Regions from separate parts of the Caulobacter sp. FWC2 genome, predicted to be linked through region 2. Evidence: predicted binding sites of a transcription regulator. Region 2 holds the regulator's gene; the other holds the start of a gene.
The links. Region 2 encodes LexA, which represses DNA repair genes until DNA is damaged. Its sites were predicted from a motif close to ATGTTCNCNANNTGTTCT; they were not measured.
Positions count from the first base shown of each region.

Region 1: the regulator LexA is predicted to act here: its motif matches at 5,315-5,332, upstream of CSW62_RS13455 (ImuA family protein).

Region 1 is NZ_PEBF01000001.1:2,799,297-2,808,404, forward strand. Features, by position in the region: gene CSW62_RS13410 (bifunctional diguanylate cyclase/phosphodiesterase) at 1-108, opposite strand, end outside; gene CSW62_RS13415 (helix-turn-helix domain-containing protein) at 345-758, shown strand; gene CSW62_RS13420 (DksA/TraR family C4-type zinc finger protein) at 905-1,168, shown strand; gene CSW62_RS13425 (hypothetical protein) at 1,304-1,648, shown strand; gene CSW62_RS13430 (IS110 family transposase) at 1,798-2,826, shown strand; gene CSW62_RS13435 (SOS response-associated peptidase family protein) at 3,097-3,852, shown strand; gene CSW62_RS13440 (hypothetical protein) at 3,858-4,184, opposite strand; gene CSW62_RS13445 (hypothetical protein) at 4,281-4,649, opposite strand; gene CSW62_RS13450 (hypothetical protein) at 4,682-5,035, opposite strand; gene CSW62_RS13455 (ImuA family protein) at 5,348-6,136, shown strand; gene CSW62_RS13460 (DUF6504 family protein) at 6,150-7,586, shown strand; gene CSW62_RS13465 (error-prone DNA polymerase) at 7,583-9,108, shown strand, end outside.
Region 2 is NZ_PEBF01000001.1:2,261,900-2,271,007, forward strand. Features, by position in the region: gene gltA (citrate synthase) at 1-890, opposite strand, end outside; gene gltX (glutamate--tRNA ligase) at 974-2,401, opposite strand; gene CSW62_RS10855 (ComEC/Rec2 family competence protein) at 2,614-4,746, shown strand; gene CSW62_RS10860 (isocitrate lyase/phosphoenolpyruvate mutase family protein) at 4,790-5,545, shown strand; gene lexA (transcriptional repressor LexA) at 5,618-6,322, opposite strand; gene CSW62_RS10870 (class I SAM-dependent methyltransferase) at 6,494-7,285, opposite strand; gene CSW62_RS10875 (lysophospholipid acyltransferase family protein) at 7,362-7,928, opposite strand; gene trpC (indole-3-glycerol phosphate synthase TrpC) at 8,040-8,828, opposite strand; gene trpD (anthranilate phosphoribosyltransferase) at 8,825-9,108, opposite strand, start outside.

The DNA.
Region 1 (9,108 bases), 540 kb from region 2:
GGCCGCGGAGAGCAGGTGGATCTGCCCCGCCAGCCGCGCGCGCTCGGACTCGCCGGGGCGTCCGTGCGGGTGATGGCGATCGAGGGTGACAACGTTGGAAGACGACATGGGCGCGATCTCGGTTCAGACCTGGAGTTTGCTCGGCGATGGCTAACAACTCGTCGCCAACGGGACGTGACCTTCGGCCGCAGAGACTTCGCGCCCCCACTGGACAAGATTTCACAAGAGCGCCGACGCTCGGTCTGCGCGCTTGCGAGAACATGTCGGATGGGCGACTTAAGTTCGGCGTTGCAGAACTTGACCGTCCTGGTCCACTCCTCTGGCTTCACTGAAGAGAGACGCCCATGGCTCAGGCCCTAGCCCCCGCCGCAAATCCGGTGGACCTGCATGTCGGGTCGCGCGTTCGCATGCGCCGGAAAATTCTCGGGGTCAGCCAACAGCAGCTGGCCGACAGCCTGGGCCTGACCTTCCAACAGGTGCAAAAATACGAGCGCGGCGCCAACCGGATCAGCGCCAGCAAGCTCTACGCTGTAGCCACGGCTCTTCAGACGCCGGTGTCATACTTTTTCGAAGGCCTGGCCGACCCCCAGACTGGCGCGCCGGACGGCGCCGGCGACGCATCAGCGCTAGCGGTGCAGTCCTTCCTCAACACGCCCGAGGGGCTGGAACTCGCTGCGCTTTTTGCGCGCCTGGGTCGCGGCGCGGTTCGGCGCCAAGTGCTCCACCTGGTTCGCGCCGTCGCCTTGAACGACGACTAAAAGGTCGCCGCGATCGGCGCGGGAGGCGGACGCGACCAAGGCCTTCCCCGCGACAATTTGGCCGCGCCTCCAGGTCGCCTTACCCCTTTGAACTGGGTGAGAAGTTCCTATCTAAGACCCTGACAAAACAAGGGAGTTTAGGGTCGATGGCCGGCGGTTGGACACATGACGGGGGCGTTCTGGATCAGATCGAGGACACCGTCACCGACGGCGTCCTCAATGCGCGCGCCCGCCTCCCGGCGGGTGAAAGCCTGCTGTTCTGCGTCGCGTGCGGCGAAGACATTCCCGAGGCCCGGCGCCGCGCCCTGCCCGGCTGTCGAACCTGCATCGAATGCCAAGCTGGACGCGATAAAGAGGTCGTCTTCAGCAGCATCAATCGCCGCGGCAGCAAGGACAGCCAGCTGCGCTGACCGGTGTTCCTCAGGGGCCGGGACGGGCCTGCCGCCTTCAAGACGCGCGGCGATACCTGGACTCTGGCCCGGCGCCTTGGCCTTGGGTCCCTTCTTTGCGTTGTATCCTAACCCTTCAAGGATCAGTCCGCCGCCATGACCCGTGAACGCCTCGCCGCCGCCAGGTCGCTGATCGCCATCGACCTCGTCGGTGAGCCTACCTATCTCCAGACCCTTCCGGCCACGATGCATTTGGGCGTCGGCCAGGGTGGCCGTGTCCTCGTCTGGCTGGGCGATGACGCGGGCGATGAACCTCTGCTCGATCCGGTCCGGCCCGATCGACCGCCGGAGGTCGAGCTTCACGGTGAAGGCGCGCTGCCCCGGGCGGTGCTGAACCATCCGCGGGCGCAGCACGTGGAGACGTTCTTCGATGGCTTGGGCGACCCCGAGGCCGCGCCCTTGGGCTGGTGGCATGCGCGCGTTTGGCTGAGGGCTGCATAGCGCCTGGTCGAGCGCGCTTTTCAGCGGCTTGCGCCATCGCTAGCGTCAGGAACCATCGCAGGAGCCTTCAATGTGTTGGTGTGGACGGCCTCTCATCCCAACGGTTTGATGGCGCTTAGCGTCAACAAGCCAGTCGAGAGGAGAGCAACATGGTTACACCAGTGCGTATCGGCATGGACACGGCTAAGTCCGTGTTCCAGCTCCACGGAGTGGATGAGAACGAGATTGTAGTTCTGCGGCGCCAGCTCCGGCGCGCCGACATGATCCGCTACTTCGAAAAGCTTCCGCCGGCCCTTGTCGCCATCGAGTCCTGCGGCAGTTCCCACCATTGGGCGCGGCTCCTGGAGTCATTCGGCCACGAGGTGAAGCTGATCCCGCCGCAGTACGTGAAGCCGTACGTTAAGCGCGGGAAGAACGACGCGGCCGACGCCGAAGCGCTCTGCGAGGCCGTCACCAGGCCGACGATGCGCTTCGTGCCTGTAAAGTCCAAGGAGCGTCAGGCGGCCTGCATGTTGATGACCGTGCGCGAACGCCTGGTCATGGTGAAGTCGCAGCTCAGCAACGCTTTCCGGAGCTATGCGGCGGAGTTTGGGATCGTGGGCCCGTCCGGCCGGCAGAACGTCAACGGTCTGATCGCGCGTGTCCTCGAAGATGACACGCTGCCGGAACTGGCCCGCGAGCTGTTCCACTTCCAGGCCAAGGAGTACGCCGCAGTCGAGGCGCGCCTGGCGGAGATCGACGCGAAGCTAATGAAGTGGCACCGCGCTGACGAGCTGAGCCGGCGCATCGCCACCATTCCCGGCGTCGGTCCTATTGGCTCGACGATGCTGAGCATGAAAGCGCCGCCGGCGGAGACCTTCGGCTCCGGGCGCGACTTCGCGGCCTGGCTTGGTCTCACGCCGCGAGACCATTCGACGGGCGGTCGATCAAGGCTCGGCGGGATCACCAAGGCCGGAGATCCATCGATCCGGTCAACGCTGATCGTCGGGGCCACAGCGCTGCTGCGCCATGTGCGCCTCGGGCATACAAAGCCATCGCCATGGCTGGCCAAGCTCATGGAGCGGAAGCCGCCCAAGCTGGTCGCGGTAGCGATGGCCAACAAGTTCGCCAGGATCGCTTGGCGGCTGATGGTGTCGGGCGGAGTATACACCCGACCCGCAGCGCTGAACCCGACCTGATCTGAGACCGGCGCCCGGAAGCCAACGAGGCTGCACCCGGACCGCCCAGGAGACTTGCACGAACGAATAGATGGAAATGACCGATCGGTCGGTACGCGCGACATTCCGAAGATTGCACTGGCACCCAGATGTCGCCAATGTGTTTGGAGCGCGAGTAGCGAACACCATCTTGGCCAGCGAGGTTTCCTCGCGCAAAATAGGCCGGACATCTGATAGCAAGCGATTAGGTCAGACAGTCTATGCGTTCACTGCAAGCGGGGGGCCGTCCACATCTGCAACCTCTACGCCCTGATGAAGGCGCGCGCCGAAGTCGCCGCCTTGGCGCGGGCGATGACCGATCTCAACAACAACCAGCCGCCCATGCCCGGGATTTATCCGGACTATGCCGCGCCGATCATCGTCAATGGCGACGATGGGCGCAGGATGATGCGCGATGCGCGCTGGGGCATGCCGTCTTCGAAGGAAGCCCTGTTCGCAGCCGCGACCAAGAGGGCCGACAAGCTCCGCGCCAAGGGCGCAGAGTTCGACTTCGCCGAACTGCTGAAGATGGAGCCCGACAAGGGCACCACCAATGTGCGCAACACGGTCAGCTTGAAGACCGGCAGGATCAATACCCACTGGAAGGCCTGGCTGGGTCCGGAAAACCGCTGCCTCGTCCCCTTCACGTCGTTCGCCGAACCCGACCAGGACCATGAGAAGACCCGCAAGAACATCTGGTTCGCCCTCGATGAGAGCCGTCCCGTCGCCTTCTTCGCCGGCCTCTGGACGCCGCACGCCTGCGTCAGAATGATCAGCAAGGGTTGGGAGGATGTCGTCGCCTATGGCTTCCTGACCACGGACTCCGCCGAGCCGGTCAGAACCTACCATTCACAGGCCATGCCGGTGATCCTGACCGAACCGGAGGAATGGGATCTGTGGATGAGCGACGCGCCATGGAGCGAGGTCGCCAGGCTTCAGCGTCCGCTTCCGGAACGCCTGAAGATCGTCGCGGTCGGCGGCAAGAGCGACGAGATCATTCCAGCCTGATCGGCTCAGCGGTCCGGCGGCGTCCAGGACCAGACGCCATCGTAGAGGTGCGGAAAGACGGCCACGTCCTTGGAACCGCAGCCCTCCTCGCCGGTGCAGGACAGGCGCGCGGCGATATCGGCGATCTTGACGTCGACCCGACGCTCGAACTTCTGGACCAAGTCCTCCGGCGTCCATTCGATCAGCCGTGGGCACGCGCGACAGCAGATCGCCAGCGAGTAGCCCTTGGTGAGGTAGGTCCGGACCGTGTCGGCGCCGACCTGGCCAAGGTGGAACCGGCGGATTAGCGCGTCGGGCGGGCGCTTGAGGGTCGAGGGTGGCTTCGGCGCCAAGGGCGATCTCCGGATCAACAGCGCAGATATCAGATCGCCCGAGGGCGTCACAGCCTGTAGCAAATCGGCCAGGCGTCCGGCTTGGGCAAGCCCGCGTCAGTGCCCTCCTTCGACCCAGGGCACGCCGGCGTCACGGAAAGCCTGGGCCAAGGCCGCCTCCAGGTCGAGCGACTCCCACGGGCGCATGGGGTTCAAATGTTGCGTCAGGGCCGGCGCCAACCGCACGCCAAAGCGCTTGGCCGCGCCGCTGGCCTTGTAGCCTGCCTTGTGCTGGTCGAAGCGCAGGTGCGGATCCCGCGAGGTCTGGCCGACATAGAGGCCCCAGGGGTCGGTGCGGCGCGGGTCGTGCAGGATGACGACGTAGACAGAGTGCTTGGCGCCCTTGGCGCGGTGGGTTGTCGCCTTGAAGCCGCGCGCGGCGCGTTCGGCTCTCGGCCACCAGGCGGGAAGGCTGGACTGGACCATCCTCCGAGCCTAGGTCGTGGGGTCTTTCAAGCCTAGTCGTCGTCGGGTGATCCGAACAGGCGCACCACCAGGATCGCGTCCGGGTCGCCGTCGTCAGCCATTTCCAGGGTCTGAGGGCTGGTTGTCTCGGCGACGAAGATGTCGAGATGGGCCTCATGGACCTCGGTCCAGTTCAGCATCTCGCCCGGCATGACGACCCGCATATCCGGATCGAACCGTCGCAGCTGCGCGATCAGCTCGCCGACCGTGAGGGCGCCATAGGGGTCGCGTCGGGCGGCGATGGCGTCCTGTCGCCGCTGCAGATAGGCCCAGGCGCGACGCAGGGCGACGAGCGGTTTGCGCCGCCAGCGCTGGGGGCGTGGGTCAGACAGCTTGAGCCCTGGCATAGATGGACGGCTCCATTGGCGCGAAGGCGAAACAGCCGGCGTCGGAGCAGCCGCGTCCTCCCTCTTGGTGACCAAGGCGCGAGGACGGCGCGCGGTTCCTCGCGCTCATCGTTCTTGGATAGCCCCAACCGGCCCAACCGGCCCAACCGGCCCAGCTTACGTCAACCCCGGTCGCCGCCAAAAAATTCCGATTCCCCTCAAAGCCTTGGCGCGCCTGCATCTTGGCCTTGGCGTGCGCCTGCGCCGCACCCAGGCCCCGTTGACTCTCGCTGATCGACGAGAACAAAGATGGAACATATCCATTTTAGCAGCATGACCCCTTCAAGCCCCTCACCCCCGCCCCCTGTCGCGCTCGACGCGCTTCGCCGCCAGGTTCACGCCCTCGAGGTCGAAGGCCGTGCGACGCGCGCGGTGTTGCCGTTTGGCGTCGCCCAGATCGATGAGCGGTTGCCCGGTGGCGGCTTGCTGCTCGGCGGGCTGCACGAGGTGGCCGGCGGCGCGGATGGCGCGCTGCACGGCGCGGCCGCGGCGCGCTTCGCCGCCGGGATCCTGGCCCGCGCCGACGGCGATGTCCTGTGGTGCCTTCGCCAGCGCGACCTTTTCGCCCCGTCCCTGGCCCAGGTCGGCCTGCCGCCCGAGCGGGTGATCTTCGCCGAGGCCGGCGACGAGGCCGGCGTCCTGGCCTCGATGGAGGAAGGCCTGCGTCACCCGGGCCTGGCCGGGGTGGTCGGCGAGGTCGCCAAGCTGTCGATGACCGCCTCGCGCCGCCTGCAGCTGGCGGCCGAGAAAAGCGGCGCGATGTGCATCGCCATCCGAAGATGGAGACGGGTGGCGGACGCGGCCGATCTTGGCCAGCCGACCGCGGCCCTGACCCGATGGCGGGTGTCGGCCCTACCCTCCTCACCGTTGCCTGTTCCCGGCGTGGGCCGTCCCCGCTGGTTTCTCGAACTTCTCCGCTGCCGCGCCGGCGACGCCTTCGACATCGAGCTGGAAGCCTGTGACGCCAAGGGTCATCTCCGTATTCCTGCCCCGCTGGCCCACCGACCGGTTGGCCCGGATGCAGGCCAGAACGCCCCCGGCTGGGACCGCACCGCCGCCTGACGTCCCTATCGTCATGGTCGGACGGGTCGGCCGGCGCCGGGCGATCGCGCATATGAACCTGGCCGCCGCCCGCACGGGTCTGCGCCTTGGCCAGGCGGTCGCCCACGCCACGGCCCTGGTCCCGGGCCTGGTGCTGCGCGATCTCGACGCGGCCGGCGACCAGGCCGCGCTCGAGCGGTTGGCCCTGTGGGCCCAGCGGCTCTACTCGCCCACGGTCGCGGCCGACCCGCCCGATGGCCTGGTCATCGACGCCAGCGGCTGCGCGCATCTGTTCGGCGGCGAGGAGGCGATGCTGATCGACATCCGCCAGCGCCTGGCCAAGGTCGGTTTGGCCGCGCAGGTCGCCATCGCCGACAGTTGGGGCGGCGCCCACGCCCTGGCCCGCTACGGCCGCCGGGCGATCTTCATGGCCGCGCCCGGCGCGACCGGCCGTGACCTGCGCGACCTGCCGGTGGCGGCGCTGCGGCTGCCGGGTCCGCTGGTCCAGGTCCTCGCCAAGCTTGGCTTCGACACCATCGGCGAGCTGGAGGCCACGCCCAAGGGGCCGCTGGCCCATCGCCTGGGCCTGGAGCCCATCCGCCGGCTCGACCAGGCCTTCGGCCGCGAGCGCGAGGCGCTCGAGCCGGTGTTCGCGCCCCAGACCCTGCGCACGGCCAGGGTGTTCGCCGAGCCGATCGGCGCGCCCGAGACCCTGGCGCGGTATCTGGGCGCGCTGACCCTGGAGCTTTGCGCCCTGCTGGAGGCCGCCAGCCTGGGCGCAAGGTCGCTCGACGCCTTCTTCTTCCGGGTCGACAACCGCATCGAGACCGCGCGGATCGGCCTGGCCGTCCCGGCCCGCGACGCCAAGCGCCTGACCCGGCTGCTCTGCGAGAAGCTTCAAACCGTCGATCCGGGCTTTGGCGTCGACAGGATGGTGCTGGCCGCGCCGGGGGCCGAGCCCCTGGCCTATCGCCAGGACGAGGTGGCGTTAGGCCCCAAGGCCGGCCCCGGACACGACGCCGACCACGCCGGCCTGATCGATATCCTCTCCAACCGCCTGGGGCCCGAGCACGTCTATCGCCTGACCAGCGCCGACAGCGACCTGCCCGAACGCAGCGTGCGCAAGGCGCCGGCCCTGGCTCGGCCGCCGGCCTTCTCCTGGCCGGCCGATTGGCCAAGGCCCACCCGCTTTCTGCCGCGTCCCGAACCGATCGAGACCCTGGCCTTGCTGCCCGATCAGCCCCCGGCCTCGTTCACCTGGCGCGGGGTGCGCCGGCGCGTGCGGTGCGCCGACGGCCCCGAGCGCGTGTTTGGAGAATGGTGGAAGGCCGACGCGGAGCTGGCGCGCAGCAGAGACTATTTCCAGGTCGAGGACGAGGCCGGAGAGCGCTACTGGATCTATCGCGACGGCGACGGCGAGGATCCGGCCAGCGGCACGCAGCGCTGGTTCATGGCCGGGGTGTTTGGATGAACAATCCCGCGCAAGGCCTTGAAGACCTGGGCGATTACGTCGAGCTGCAGTGCGCCTCGCACTTCTCCCTGCTGCGCGGCGCCTCTTCGCCGGGCGAGCTCTTCGACGAGGCCCAGCGCCTGGGCTACCGGGCCTTGGCGCTCTGCGACCGCAACAGCCTGGCGGGCTTGGTGCGCGCCCACATCGCCGCCAAGGCCACCGGCGTGCGGCTGATCGTCGGCTGCGAACTGGTGCTGCGCGAGGGCATGACGGTCCTGGTCTATCCCACCGACCGGCCCGCCTATGGCCGGCTGTGCCGGCTGCTGTCCTTGGGCAAGAGCCGGGCCGGCAAGGGCGCGTGCGACATCGACCTTTCCGACCTGGCCGCCCATGCCCAGGGCCTGATCGCCATCCTGGTCCCCGACCGGCCCGACGCGGCCTGCGCCGTCCAGCTCAAGAAACTCAAGGCCGTCTTCGGCCCGGAGGCCCATGTCGCCCTGACTCTGCACCGACGGCCTGGCGACGCCCTTCGGCTGCATGAGCTGGAGGCGCTGGCCCGCGCGGCGGGCGTGACGCCGGTGGTGACCAACCGGGTGCTCTTCCACGACAAGGACCGGCGCCTGCTGCAGGACGTCGTCACCTGCATCCGGGAGAACACCACCATCGACGATGTCGGCTTCAAGCGCGACCGTCACGCCGACCGTCATCTGAAGGCCCCGCGCGAGATGCTGCGGCTCTTCCCGCGCCACCCCGCGGCCCTCGCCGCGTCGGCGGCGATCGCGGCGCGATGCCTCTTTTCGCTCGACGAACTGACCTACCAGTATCCCCGCGAGGTCGCCGAGCCCGGCCAGACTCCCCAAGAGACCTTGGCGCGCCTGACCTGGGCCGGCGCGGCCCGCCGTTTTCCCGAGGGGGTGACGCCGGAGGTCAAGGCGATCCTCGATCATGAGCTGAAGCTGATCGGGACCTTGGGCTATGCGCCCTATTTCCTGACCGTCAACGCCATCGTCGCCTATGCCCGCAGCCAGGACATCCTCTGCCAGGGCCGCGGCTCGGCCGCCAATTCGGCGGTCTGCTACGTGCTGGGGATCACCTCCATCGACCCCGAGCGCAATGATCTGCTGTTCGAGCGCTTCGTCAGCCAGGAGCGCGACGAGCCGCCCGACATCGATGTCGACTTCGAGCACGGTCGGCGCGAGACCGTCATGCAGTGGGTGTTCGAGACCTACGGCCGTCACCGCAGCGCCCTGGTCGCCGTCGTCCAGCGCTTTCGGCCGCGCGGGGCGGTGCGCGACGTGGGCAAGGTGCTGGGCCTGCCCGAGGACATGACCAAGGGCCTGTCCAGCCAGATCTGGAGCTTCAGCCGCGAGAAGATCGAGGAAAAGCACGCCCGCGACCTCGGCCTGGACCTGTCGGATCGCCGGCTGCGCCTGACCCTGACGCTGGCCCAGCAGCTGCTCAACACGCCGCGACACTTTTCCCAACACCCGGGAGGCTTCGTCCTGACGCACGACCGGCTCGACGAGCTCGTGCCGATCGAGCC
Region 2 (9,108 bases):
TTGTACTTGCGGTCCTTCACGCCCTGGACGTAGTCCGGGATGTTCTCGACCGAACCGATGGTCTCCAGCATCTCCAGCGCTTCCTGGTTGGCGCCGCCGTGCGACGGGCCCCACAGGCAGGCGATGCCGGCGGCGATGCAGGCGAACGGGTGCGCGCCCGACGAACCGGCCAGGCGGACGGTCGAGGTCGAGGCGTTCTGCTCGTGGTCGGCGTGCAGAATGAAGATCCGGTCCATGGCGCGGGTCAGCACCGGGTTCGGCTTCCAGTCCTCGGCCGGCACGGCGAAGCACATGCGCAGGAAGTTTTCCGAGTACGACAGGTCATTGCGCGGCGACACGAACGGCTGGCCGACCGTGTACTTGTAGGCGCGGGCGGCGATCGTCGGCATCTTGGCGATCAGGCGATGGGCGCTGATCTCGCGCTCACGGGCGTCGTCGACATTGATGCTGTCGGCGTAGAAGGCCGACAGGGCGCCGACAGCGCCGGTCATCACGGCCATCGGGTGCGCGTCGCGGCGGAAGCCCTGGAAGAAGGCGTCGAACTGCGCGTGCAGCATCGTGTGGTAGGTGATGTTCTTTTCGAACTGGGCGAACTCGTCCGCGCTGGGCAGTTCGCCGTTCAGCAGCAGGTGGCAGACCTCGAGGAACGAGGACTTTTCAGCCAGCTGGTCGATGGGATAGCCGCGGTGCAGCAGAATGCCCGCGTCGCCATCGATATAGGTGATCTTGCTTTCGCACGACGCGGTCGAGGTGAAGCCCGGATCGAACGTGAAGTGGTCGCTTTCGGCGTAGACTTTCCGGATGTCGAGGACGTCCGGACCCGTGCTGCCCTTGAGGATCGGCAGGTCGTAGCTCTTGTCGCCGATCGTCAGCGTGGCTTTATCGGTCATACTTAGACCCCTTCATAAATTGGCCCCGTTCATAAATGGAATGGGCAGTCCAACTTTCGTTTTCGCAGGTGCGTTATAGCGCCTCATGCGCGCGTCGCCAGGGCGTCGTCAAGGCGCCCCAAACTCTCTTCGCGGGAGAGTGCTGCCATGGTCTTGTTAAGATCAGGCGCCTGGGAGCCGCCGGTCAGAATGCCGCGCAGCGCCGGACCGAACTTGCCGAAGCCGACGCCTTCCGATTCCGCGAACGTTTTCAACACCGTTTCCAGCGTCGCCGCGTCAAAGGCCGGCGCGGCCGCCAACTGATCGCGCAGGCGCTTGAGGCGTTCGACGGTTTCTTCGGTCAGCTGCTTTTGGGTTTTCTCTTCCAGCGCGAACGGTCGGACCTTCAGTGCGAACGCACAGTGATCGACCAGCTCCAGGATGGTCTTGGCGCCTTCCTTCACTTCCGGAACCGTGCGGGCGATCCGCTCCCGGGCGTCGGCGGGCAGGGGCTCGCCGCGCTTCTGGGCGGCGTCGAGCGCCAGGTCGGTCAGGCGGGCGTCGTCGGCCTTGCGCAGGTGTTGGGCGTTGATGTGGTTCAGCTTGGCCCAGTCCAGGCGCGCCGGCGCCTTGACCACGTCGGCGACGTCGAACCAGGCGATCGCCTGCTCGTCGTTGAACACCTCGTCGTCGCCATGGCCCCAGCCCAGGCGCGCGAGGTAGTTGCGCATGCCTTCGGCGATGTAGCCGAGATCGGCGAATTCGCCGACCGCCTGCGCGCCGTGGCGCTTGGACAGCTTGGCGCCGTCGGGACCATGAATCAGCGGGATGTGGGCGAAGGCCGGCAGGTCCCAATCCATCGCCTGATAGATCAGGCTCTGGCGGGCGGCGTTGTTCAGGTGGTCGTCGCCCCGGATCACGTGCGTGACGCCCATGTCGTGGTCATCGACGACCACGGCCAGGTTATAGGTAGGGGCGCCGTCCGCGCGCAGCAGGACAAGGTCATCCAGTTCGATGTTCTTGAACGTCACCGGGCCCTTGACCAGGTCGTTGACCACAGTCTCGCCGTCCAGCGGGCCCTTGAAGCGGATGACGTGAGGAACCGCCAGGTCGCCTTCGGGCGCGTCACGCCAGGGTGAGCGGATGGCCTTGCCTTCGGCGCGGGCCTTTTCGCGGGCGACTTCCAGTTCCTCGACGGTCATCCAGCAGCGATAGGCGCGCCCCTTGGCCAGCAGTTCGTGCACGACCTCGACGTGACGCGGCGCGCGGGTGTGCTGGAAGACGACCTCGTCGTCCGATTCCAGGCCCAGCCAGTTCAGGCCCTCGAAGATCGCCGCGACGGCCGCGTCGGTGGAACGCTCGCGATCGGTGTCCTCGACGCGAATAAGGAACTTCCCTCCCGTATGGCGTGCATATAACCAGTTGAACAGCGCCGTGCGGGCGCCGCCGATATGCAGGAAACCGGTGGGCGAGGGCGCGAAGCGCGTAACGACGCCCGTCGCAATGGGGCCGGTGGGAGTGGGGTTCGACATGGGCTTCAAGACTGTGGGGCTGGACGCGAAATGGCGTTGACGAGCACGAACCGCAAGGCGGCTTGGGCGGCGCGTCTTAGCACGCCGCTTCGCGCCGGACCTAGCGGTTTTCCGCGTGGCGCCGATCTTGGCTCATTCGTCAAAAGTACAAGGGTTTCCGGGTGTTAGGTGCTGAAGTCGCTGGACCTGCGCCGTCTACGTCCGCCCCGCGCCTGTCCTGGTCCGCCGCGAAGGCCGCCCTGCTGACGGAAGGGCGAGTCAATCTGGATCGGGCGTTCCTGTGGGCGCCGGTGGCGTTCGGTCTTGGGGCGTCGAGTTATCTGGAGGCTGGCGTCGAACCCGCGCTCTGGATGCTGGTCTTGGCGACCGGATCGTTCACGGCGGTCTGGTGGGTCTGTCAGCGATGGAATGCCCCCCGCGGCCTTGTCGTGCTAGCCAGTCTGGCCGCGTTCGGGGCCGCCGGCGGTCTGGCCGCCAAGATCCGAAGCGACCGGGTGGCCGCGCCCCTGGTGAGCGGTGAGCGGGTCGTGCGGCGCGTTGACGGCTTCGTGGTCGACGTCGTCAGTCCTGGCGCGGGCGGGCCGCGCCTGCTGATCGCGCCAGTGGCGGTGTCTGGGTTGTCGGCTGACAGGACGCCACACCGGATCCGGGTGACGATCGGCGAGAATGAAACGCCGGCTCCGGGCCAGGCCGTTCATCTGCGCGCCATGCTGGGACCGCCGCCGCCGCCAGCCGCGCCGGGGTCCTACGACTTCGGTCGGGACGCCTGGTTCGATTCGATCGGCGGCGTCGGCTTCGTGATCGGCGAACTGGGGGTGACGCGGCTGGATCCGCCGCCTTTGACCGTGCGCGTGACCATGGCGGTCAATGCTTTCCGCTGGAGCCTGGCCCAGCGGATCCTGGCGCGCATGGGGCCCAGCAGCGGCGGCATCGGCGCGGCCATGGTCACCGGCCACGAGGCCTGGATCACGGAGGACCAGACCGAGGCCATGCGCGCCTCGGGCCTGGCGCATATCCTGTCGATCTCGGGCCTGCACATGGCCATCGTCGGCGGCTTCGTCTTCGGCGCGGTGCGGCTGGGCGTCGCCGCCTGGCCGTGGCTGGCTCTGCGGGCGCCGGGCAAGAAGATCGCGGCGGTGGCGGGGCTGGTCGCTGTGCTGGGCTATCTGGTCATTTCCGGCGCGCCGCCGCCGGCCGAGCGCTCGGCGATCACCGCCAGCGTGGCGTTCCTGGCCATCCTGTTCGATCGACGGGCCATCACCCTGCACGGCCTGGCCGTCGCGGCGTTGCTGATCCTCGCCATGAAGCCCGAAACAGCGGGCGAGCCCGGTTTCCAGATGTCGTTCGCCGCCACCGCCGCCCTGGTGGCCTTGGCCGAGAGCTGGCCGAGGCCGGTAAAGGAGATCTCGACGCCGTGGTGGATCCGCTGGCCGCAGGCGGGGCTGACCTGGCTGGCGGCCTCGGTCGCGGCCAGCCTGGTGGCGGGCCTGGCCACCGCGCCGTTCGCCATGCAGCATTTCAACCGCGTCGCCGTCTGGGGCCTGCCGGCCAACCTGGCGGTCGCGCCGCTGTCGTCGTTCGTGATCATGCCGTTCCTGGCGGTCGGGACCCTGCTGGAGCCGTTCGGCCTGGGCGCGCCCTTCCTGACGGTGGCCGGCTGGGGCGTCGACGGCATGGTCGGGATCGCCAACGGCTTCGCCGACGCCCATGGCGCTCAGCGGATCGTGGCCAGCGCGCCGCCGCAGGTATTGGTGGTCGCTTTCCTGGGCCTGATGATCCTGTGTCTCTGGCGCGGTCGGCTGCGCTGGATCGGCGCGCCGCTGGCCCTGGCGGTCGCCCTGTGGCCAAGACCCGCCGCGCCGGACGCCTGGATCGCCGCCGACGGAGCCACCGCCGCCGTCCGCTCGGGCGACGCCGCCGTGCTGCTGCGCACCGACGCCAAGCGGTTCGGCGCCGAGCTGTGGGCGCGGCGGCGCGGCCTGACGCCGGCGACCTGGAGCCTCTATGCCTGTGACAAGCGGGTATGCGCGCCGGAATCGGGCGCCCCCGTGCGGCTGTCTCTGGCCTGGAGCCGTAAGACGCCCGACGCCGAGACACTGTCGGGCCTGTGCGTCCGCAGCGAGGTGGTGGTGATCCGCGGGCCGGCTCCTGCTCGAACCCCGCCCCTGTGCGCCGACACCGTGCTGCTGACCGCCGAGGATTTCGAACAGGGCGGCGCCGCCGAGCTCTATCACCGTTCCGACGGTTGGCGCATCGTCTGGGCTCAGCCCCTGCGCGGCGATCGGCCGTGGAGCCGTCCATCGGAGAGCCGTCTGCTGACAGCCGATGTCACCAGCGCCCGCTAAACGTCGTGAGAAGGGCGGGGCGTCACCCGCAGGAGGAAGTCCGATGTCCAATCCGTTCAGCGCCCGTCGCGCGGCCTTCCGCGCGCTGCATGCCGAAGGCTGTTTCACCCTGCCCAACCCCTGGGACGCGGGCAGCGCCAGGCGCCTGCAGAAGCTGGGCTTCAAGGCGCTGGCCTCGACCAGCGCCGGAGCAGCCTGGGCGCTGGGCAAGGACGACGGACAGATCACGCGCGACGAGGCGATCCTGCATCTGCGCCAGCTGTGCGCGGCCACGGACCTGCCGGTTAACGCGGACTTCGAGAACGGCTTTTCGGAAACGGTGGAGGGCGTCGCCGAGAGCGTGAGCCTGGCCATCGAGGCCGGCGTCGCGGGCCTGTCGATCGAGGACTGGTCGGGCTCGGCGCTCTACGACCTGCCGGTCGCCGTCGACCGTCTGAAAGCCGCCCGCGCGGCGATCGACGCTTCGGGCCAGGACGTGATCCTAGTCGGCCGCACCGAGGGCTATCTGCGCGGAAACCGTGACCTCCCCCCGACCCTGGAGCGGCTCAAGGCTTACGCGGCGGCGGGCGCCGACTGTCTCTACGCTCCGGCGGTGACCGATCCGGAGGAGATCAGGGCCATCGTCCAGGTCGTGGCGCCCAAGCCGGTCAATGTGCTGTTCTGGGGACCTGAGATGTCCGTCGAGGGCCTTGGCGCGCTGGGCGTGCGCCGGGTCAGCACCGGCGGCGCGCTGGCCGCGGCGGCCTGGGCCGGGTTCGACATGGCCGCCAAGCGTCTGGCGGAGGAAGGGCGGCTTTAAGTGCCACCCCATACGAAAAGGCCCCGATCCTCGGATGAAGATCGGGGCCGAATTTCCAGCGCTCTGAAGCGCCTAGTGATACCGGCGAATGAGCCCCACCAGCTTGCCCTGCACCTCGACCTGGTCGGGGCCGAAGATGCGGGTCTCGTATTTCGGATTGGCGGCTTCCAGGGCGATCGAGCCGCCCTTCTTGCGCAGGCGCTTGAGGGTGGCTTCCTCGCCGACCAGGGCGACGACGATCTCGCCCGAGGTGGCGGTGTCGCCTTTCTTGATGATCACATAGTCCCCGTCGAGGATGCCGGCCTCGATCATCGAGTCGCCCTGCACCTCGAGGACATAGTGCTCGCCATTGCCCAGCATCGATTCAGGCACCGGCAGGCGCTCACGCTCGTGCTGGATGGCGTCGATCGGCGTGCCGGCGGCGATCTTGCCCAGGATCGGCAGTTCGCGGCTGTCATTGGCCGGCGCGGCGGGGGCGGGAGCCGACGACGGCGCGCCGCCGCCTTCGAACACCTGCGGCCGGAAGGCGCCGCGCCCCTTGGGCGGAGCGGCCGTCGTGGCCTGTTGCGGCAGCTTCACTACTTCCAGCGCGCGCGCCCGGTGCGCGAGACGGCGAATGAAGCCGCGCTCTTCCAGAGCCGTGATGAGCCGGTGGATGCCCGACTTGGACGCCAGGTCCAGGGCCTCCTTCATCTCGTCGAAGGACGGGGAGACGCCGGTCTCCTTGATCCGCTCGTGGATGAACATCAGCAGTTCGTGCTGCTTGCGGGTAAGCATGTCGACCTCGGCTGGAGCGCGGAACAAACCGCAAACCTCGCGAATGTTCTCTAGGCGTTCCGCCTTAAAGTCAAGTCGAGCGTCGCTGGTGGCCAAAAGGCCAGGAAATTCAAAGACTAGACCTTGGCCAAATAGAAAAGGCGACCAGAATCAAAAGCTTAACGAAAGCTTTCAGGCGCGCTTGCGGGCGATGATGATGTCCTGGTCCTGCATCGGCTGGCGGCGCCAGACTCCCAGGGCCTGGTTCAGCACGTCGAGGTTCAGGGCCTCGTACTGCGCCAGGATCGGCTTCAGGTCGTAACCGATCACCGCCTCGGGCAGGTCGGGCGTCGCGGTCCAGCAACCGTCTAGGGCGTGGACGAAGTCGAAGGCGATCTCGCCGTTGCCCGTGTTGGCGCGGGCCTCGTCGTCGATCAGGTACCAGGAGACGATGCTGGTCCCGCCCGGCTTCAGCACCCGCGCGATCTCGCGGGCGAACTGGGCCTGATCGGCGGCCAGCAGGTGGGTGAACACCGAGCCCAGCCAGACATAATCGAAGCTGGCGTCCGGATAGGGGAAGACGAAGGTGCTGGCCGGCTGCGAGCCCTCCGGATTGTACCGGTCGCTGTGCATGTCGGCGTGGGTGAACTCGAAGCGTGGATCGCCGATGGCGATGTTGGCTTTGCACCAGTCGATGGCCTGGGTCATCACGTCGAAGCCCGCATAGCGGCCTTTCGCATCGAGATAGTCGACCAGCGGCGCGGCGGCGCGGCCGATGCCGCAGCCCACGTCGAGGATGGCGTGATGCGGCTGTAGGCCAGCGGCGACGAACAGTTCCTTGAACTGCTGGCCCACGCGGATGAAGTCGGCGTCGGCGGCGCCGACAAGGTGCCAGAGCTCCTGCGGAGCGGCGACGGCGTCGGACGGCGGCGGCGCTGGCGTCAGGGAGAGGGCGCGCCGCAGATTGGAGAGAAAGGCCCGCATCCGATTCCTTTTTGTGTAGAGCGGATCGGACCCTAGCGAGCGGCCAAGCCTCAGCCAACCCGGCCGCTGATCCACCCTAGAGGATGGTCTTTAGTTCCGGGTGCCTGGGCGTGACGGGGGCATAGAACGCCGCCAGCGTCGCCAGGTCCTTCTCGTAGTCGCCGCTGGGGATCATCGCCGGACCCAGGCCCACCACCTTGCGCTTGTAGTCCATGAAGCCGGGCACCATCGGCACGCCAGCCTTCAGGGCGATGTTGTAGAAGCCTGTCTTCCAGCCGCCCGCCTTGCCGCGCGTACCCTCGGGCGCGATCGTCAGCATGAATTCGTCGCGGCGGGCGAACTCGTCCGCCATGGCCTGGACCGTATCGCGCGACTGGGAGCGATCGATCGGCACGCCGCCCAGGTCCTTCATCAGCTTCTCGAACGGCCAGCGGAACAGCGACGCCTTGCCCATGAAGCTGAGCTTCAAGTTCAGCGCGTCGGCCGCCCCCAGGAAGTAGACGAAGTCCCAGTTGCTGGTGTGCGGAGCGGCGATGATCACGAACTTGCGCGTCGTGGTCGGCGCCGAGCCTTCGATCGTCCAGCCCTCGCGCTTGAAAAAGGCGACCAGGGACCAATTCACCACGCGGGCGATCCAATGCATTCGCGCTTCCTCGCGTGGCGCCGCCAACGTCCTGGCGCGGCGGCTTTTCTTGTTGATTGGACTGTGAGCGGGCGAAGGGGAAAACGCCAGATGGCGCGTACCCCCTTCCGGTTAGCCGAGCAGGGCCTTGGTGGCGGCCGTGACGTCGGCCTGGCGCATCAGGCTTTCGCCGACCAGCATGGCCTTGGCCCCGGTCGCCTCCATCCGCACGACGTCGTCGTGGGTGAAGATGCCGCTCTCGGTGACCAGCAGGGCGTCTTTCGGCGCCTGGGCCGAAAGCCGTTCGGTGACGGCCAGATCGACGACGAAGCTCTTCAGGTCGCGGTTGTTGATGCCCACCAGGTCTGAACCCAGGGCGCCGGCGCGGGCCATCTCGGCCTCGTCGTGGACCTCCACCAGGGCGTCCATGCCCAGGCGCTTGGCCTCAGCCATCAGCTCGGCGGCCAGGACGTCGTCGATCATCGCCAGGATGACCAGGATGGCGTCGGCGCCCAGGGCGCGGCTCTCGGACACCTGCCAGGGATCCACCAGGAAATCCTTGCGAATGCAGGGCAGGCTGACGGCCGCGCGGGCGTCAATCAGATAGGCGTCGGCGCCCTGGAAGCTGGGACCGTCGGTCAGCACCGACAGGCACGCCGCGCCGCCGGCCTCGTAACTTCGGGCCAGGGCCGGCGGATCGAAGTCGGCGCGGATCAGGCCCTTGGAGGGCGATGCCTTCTTGATCTCGGCGATCAGCGACAGCTTGCCGGGCGCGTGGCCTTGGGCGAGCGCGCGCTTGAAGCCGCGCGGCGACGAGGCGTTGCGGGCCGCGGAGTCCAGGGCGGCCTGGGTCCGCCGACGCTTGCGGTCGGTGACCTCGTCGCGCTTGTAGGCGGCGATCTTGGCGAGGATGTCGGTCATGCGGCGGCTTCCGTGTTGGTTGCGGCCACCAGGTCGGCGAGAGCCGCCTTGGCGCGGCCTTCGTCGATGACGTCGGCGGCCAGTGCGATGCCCTCGACCAGGGTCTCGACCTTGTCGGCGACCAGAAAGGCGGCGGCGGCGTTCAGCAGCACGATGTCGCGATAGGCGCCCTTTTCGCCGTCGAACAGGCGGGTCAGGGCGGCGGCGTTGAAGTCAGGATCGCCGCCGGTGATGTCCGACAGCGAGGCGCGCGGCAGACCAACCGCCTCGGGCGTGATCT